Regions from separate parts of the Bordetella bronchialis genome, predicted to be linked through region 2. Evidence: predicted binding sites of a transcription regulator. Region 2 holds the regulator's gene; the other holds the start of a gene.
What was found. Region 2 encodes FliA, which starts transcription of late flagellar genes. Its sites were predicted from a motif close to CTAAAGTTTNNNNNNNNNNNGCCGNTA; they were not measured.
Positions count from the first base shown of each region.

Region 1: BAU06_RS06210 (FlxA-like family protein) is a predicted target of FliA. The motif match lies at 1,174-1,200, and genes of this name have one in related genera.

Region 1 is NZ_CP016170.1:1,398,879-1,401,271, forward strand. Features, by position in the region: gene BAU06_RS06205 (histidine phosphatase family protein) at 1-400, opposite strand, end outside; gene BAU06_RS06210 (FlxA-like family protein) at 636-1,085, opposite strand; gene BAU06_RS06215 (solute carrier family 23 protein) at 1,248-2,393, shown strand, end outside.
Region 2 is NZ_CP016170.1:2,554,076-2,556,468, forward strand. Features, by position in the region: gene BAU06_RS11225 (FliC/FljB family flagellin) at 1-371, opposite strand, end outside; gene BAU06_RS11230 (RNA polymerase sigma factor FliA) at 565-1,320, opposite strand; gene flhD (flagellar transcriptional regulator FlhD) at 1,743-2,066, shown strand; gene flhC (flagellar transcriptional regulator FlhC) at 2,089-2,393, shown strand, end outside.

The DNA of each region.
Region 1 (2,393 bases), 1.2 Mb from region 2:
CGATGCGATTGTGGAACTGGCGCAGGGTTTCGCCGCCATCCAGGATGCGGTCCGGTTCACGGCTTTTCCATGCGGCAGCGGCCTGCGGCTGCTCGATGTCCAGCCGGTCCATCGTGACGCCTTCCAACACGCCATAGCAGCGTTCGCGCAGTCCGGGTACGGGCCGCACCCGCAGTTCCAGGCGCGCCGCGGCGGGCTCGGCGGTTTGCAGCGTGCGTTGCAGGTCGCTGCTGTACAGCGCGTCGAAAGGGCCGTTGCGCGCCTCGTGGTGCAGGCGTTCTGCCAGGCGTTGCGCCTGGTTGCGGCCGTGCGCGTTCAAGGGCGTGTCCTGCCAGCCTTGCAGGCGGCGGGCACGGTTCCAGTCGGTCTCACCGTGGCGGATCAGCCAGATTTCTGTCATGACATTGGGGAAAAGGATGGCCCGGCGCCTGGCATGCGGGCGCCGCGGGCAAACCTCGATAGTATCCACAAAACCCGGCAATGGCGTTGCCGTCCCGGGTATGGCGTCGTGGATGGGCACGAGGCCGAATGACCGGCCCATCGGCCCTGGCCCGTACCGTCCGGCGGGCCCACGCATCGTCCAGGTCAAGGGGCGGCGGCGCGGTACGCGGCCCGGCCGGCCGCTGTGCGCGCCCTCAGGCGGTGACGCCGCCCTTGGCTTCTTGCGCCTGCTTGGCGATCAGCGTCGCGATCTGTGCCTGCAGGGTGGCCGCCTCCGCGTTCAGCGCCTGCAGCTGCGGCGCCTTCTGCTCGTCCGGTATGCGGCTGGCCTGCAGCCGCTGGATCTGCAACAGCACCTGCTTCAGCTGCCGTTGCAGCTGCTTGATCGTCTGGGTGGTGGCATCGCCGCCTTCGGTGTCGGTGGACGACGCCTGGCCGCCGGCCGCCGCCCGGGCGGAGAAATTCCGGCTTTTGGCGTCGCCGCCGGCCGAGGACGCCGCGCCGCTGCCGGCCTGGGACGCATCGCCCGCCTTGGTGGCCGCGTCGCCGTCTTGCGCGGCCGTATTGTTCTGGACGGATCGGGGGCCGAGCAGCGTCGACGCGTAAGCCGAGCCGAGCGTGGAGGAAATCACCGAGATCGTCATGCCTTTTTCCCTGATGTGTCGGCGCCGCGGGGCGCCGGATACCCTGGCGCGCCGGCGTCGAAACGGGGCCGGGGCCGCCATGGATGAGTAACGGCACGCTACCGCAAAAACTTGAGCCCCGATAAACTTGCGGCCGCCTTAATACACAAGCGAGGGGAAGGCATGTCCGGTTCGTATTTTCCGCGTTGGCGCCTGGTGCGCGAAATCCCGTCCGACGCCGTCATGGCGCCCGATGAGCGCCTGCCTTGGCCCAAAACCGTCGCCATGGGGCTGCAGCATGTGGTCGCGATGTTCGGGTCCACGGTACTCGCGCCCTTGCTGATGGGCTTCGACCCCAACGTCGCCATCCTGATGTCCGGCGTCGGCTCGCTGATTTTCTTCCTGTTCGTGGGCGGCCGCGTGCCCAGTTACCTGGGCTCCAGCTTTGCCTTCATCGGCGGGGTCATCGCGGTCACGGGATACACGGGTGCCGGCCCCAATCCCAATATCGGCGTCGCCCTCGGCGGCATTATCCTGTGCGGCCTGGCCTACACCCTGATAGGGATACTGGTGTGGGCCGCCAGCGCCGGGGCCGGCGGCGGGGCCCGCTGGATCGAGGCGCTGATGCCCCCGGTGGTAACGGGCGCCGTGGTCGCGGTCATCGGCCTGAACCTGGCGCCGGTTGCCGCCAAGGGTGCCATGGGCGCATCCGGCTTCGATGCCGCCATGGCCATCGTCACCGTTCTGTGCGTGGGCGGGATCGCGGTCTATACCCGCGGCATGTTGCAGCGGCTGTTGATCCTGGCCGGACTGGTCCTGGCCTGCGTCATTTACGCGGTCTGCGCCAATGGGCTGGGCCTGGGCAAGCCCATGGACTTCTCCGGCGTGGCGCAGGCGGCATGGCTGGGGCTGCCGCATTTCGCCGCGCCGGTTTTCCAGCTTTCCGCCATGGGGCTGCTGGTGCCGGTGGCGGTCATCCTGGTGGCGGAGAACCTGGGACATATCAAGGCCGTCAGCGCCATGACCGGCCGCGATATGGACCGCTACCTGGGACGCGCCTTCGTCGGCGACGGCGTGGCGACCATGGTGTCTGGCGCCGTGGGCGGCACGGGCGTGACGACGTACGCCGAGAATATCGGCGTGATGGCGGTTACGCGCATCTACTCCACCGTTGTTTTCGCGGTGGCCGCCCTGATCGCCATCCTGCTGGGTTTTTCCCCCAAGTTCGGCGCGCTCATCCAGACCATCCCGGGTCCCGTGCTGGGCGGCATGTCGGTGGTCGTCTTCGGCCTGATCGCGGTGGCCGGCGCCCGTATCTGGGTGGTCAAC
Region 2 (2,393 bases):
TCGATTTCGTCCAGGCGCTGCTGGATTTCAGCCTGGATCGAATCCAGGTCGGACTGGGAGTTCGTGCCGTTGGTGGCTTGAACGGTCAGTTCGCGGATGCGCTGCAGGTTGTTGTTGATTTCGTTCAGGGCGCCTTCCGTCGTTTGCGCGATGGAGATGCCGTCGTTGGCGTTGCGGGCAGCCTGGGTCAGGCCGTTCACGTTCGCCGTAAAGCGGTTGGCAATTGCCTGACCAGCGGCGTCGTCCTTGGCGCTGTTGATACGCAGGCCGGAGGACAGGCGCTCGATCGCAGAGCCCAGGGCCGACTGCGAGTTGTTCAGGTTGTTTTGAGCAACCAGAGAAAGATAGTTGGTATTGATCACTGCAGCCATGAATAGCTCCCAAGAGAGAAAGGCTTCTTCAAACCGGGCAGCCAGGCCGCCCTGCGGGCACGGTATCGTCCACCGGAGAGATGGGCCGCATGCCGCGCCGCTGACTGGGTAACGGCAAGCCGGCGTAAACCTTTAGGGGGAGGGGGAGCGAAAAATTTCCATATGTGGCACAGCGGACCCGGGCGGCGGCGCCTCAGGCTATGGAGGCCACCCGGACATCTTCCGGCAATTGCTGCCAGGCGCCTTCCTTCAGCCTGGCGCGCAGCCGGCCCATGGCCTGGGAGCGAAGCTGGCACACCCGCGCCTCGGTCACGCCCATGACCGCGCCGACTTCCTTCAGATTGAGCCCCTGCTCGTAGCACAGGGATAGCAGCAGCTTCTCGCGCTCGGGGAGGGCGGCGATGGCCTCGGCCAGGGCGCTGCGGAAGTCTTCCGCCAGCAAGGCCTCCAGCGGATTGCCGGACCCGGACGTCTCTGCGGCGCCGGCGGCCCAGTCGCCGTCGCGGCCTTCGCCGGCGTTTTCCGAGCCGAAGTCCTCGTAATGGACGATCTGCGCTCCCTGCGCGTCATAGAGCAATTGATGGTATTCGCCCAGGGGCAGCTCCAGGTGTCCGGCGATTTCCGCCTCGCTGGGCGGGCGCATCAGCTGTTGCGTGAGCTGCGCGATGGCCTGGTCGATGCGCTTGGCCTTGCTGCGCACGCTGCGCGGCAGCCAGTCCTGGTTGCGCAATTCATCCAGCATGGCGCCGCGGATGCGCGCCGTCGCGTAGGTCTCGAACTGGGCGTCCGCCACCTCCTGGTAGCGGCGGGCCGCATCCAGCAGACCGATCATCCCCGCCTGGATCAGGTCGTCCAGTTCCACGCTGGCGGGCAGGCGCGCCAGCAGTTGCAGGGCCAGCTTGCGCACCAGGGGGGCGTACTCAGCCAGGCGATCTTCGGAAAGGGGCATTGCACTCGACTAGAAGGTTGACCCGTCGCCCGCCACGTTGTGGTGTTGCCTGCGCGCGACATCGTTAGGTCTGGCGGTCCGACCAGCCAGACTCATCCCGAAACCATGTTTCACCTTGCATTGTGAGTACTTCGCCACGTTTCATTGGCACAAAGACACAAGCTTTCTAATGGTTGTTTACGGAATTGCCTTACACTCACAAAAGTCTTTGTTGCTATATATGTCCTTTCGGTGCGATATTTCACTTGTTCCAAAGATTTGTCATGTCTGTCACACAAAATGACATTGCGCATGGTAAATTGTATGACTTGTTGGAACAAACGAAATATTTAGACATTTGTTGCACTCCCGTAGTAACCCAGCCGGCACGGGGGTCGGCTGGTCCCAGGACAGAACCGAAATAGTGAACAAGGGATATTCCGATGAAACAGCCTGAGAACACTTTGCTCGCCGACATTCGAGAAGTGAACCTGTCCTACCTGCTCCTCGCGCAGCGCATGCTGCGCGATGATTATGCGGCTTCCATGTTCCGCCTGGGCTTCAGCGAACAGGTGGCGGACATCCTGATGCGGCTGTCGCCGGCGCAACTGGTCAAGCTGGCCAGCTCCAGTTCCTTGCTGTGCCGCTTCCGCTTCGACGACTACAGCCTGTTGTCGGCGCTGACGCACGACGTACTGGGCGGGGCCCTGCAACAGGCCCACGCGACCATCCTGCTGGCCAAGCAGCCCGTCGAGCAGCTGGCCTGATCTTTCTTATCCCGCAAAGGTCATGGCTATCAAAAGCGTTTCCCAAGAAGCCGACGAGATTCTGCTGGCCAGCGCCATGATCGGTCTCGGCGCCCGCCTCCAGGTCCTGGAGTCGGAAACCAGCCTGAGCCACGACCGGCTCGCGCGGCTGTACCGCGAGATCCGCGGTTGCTCGCCCCCGAAGGGGATGCTGCCGTTCTCGGTGGACTGGTTCATGACCTGGCTGCCGAACATCCATTCGTCCCTGTTCTACAACGTCTATAAGTTCCTCAACGAGCACACCGGCAGCAAGGGCGTGCGGGCCATCATCGATGCCTACCGCCTGTA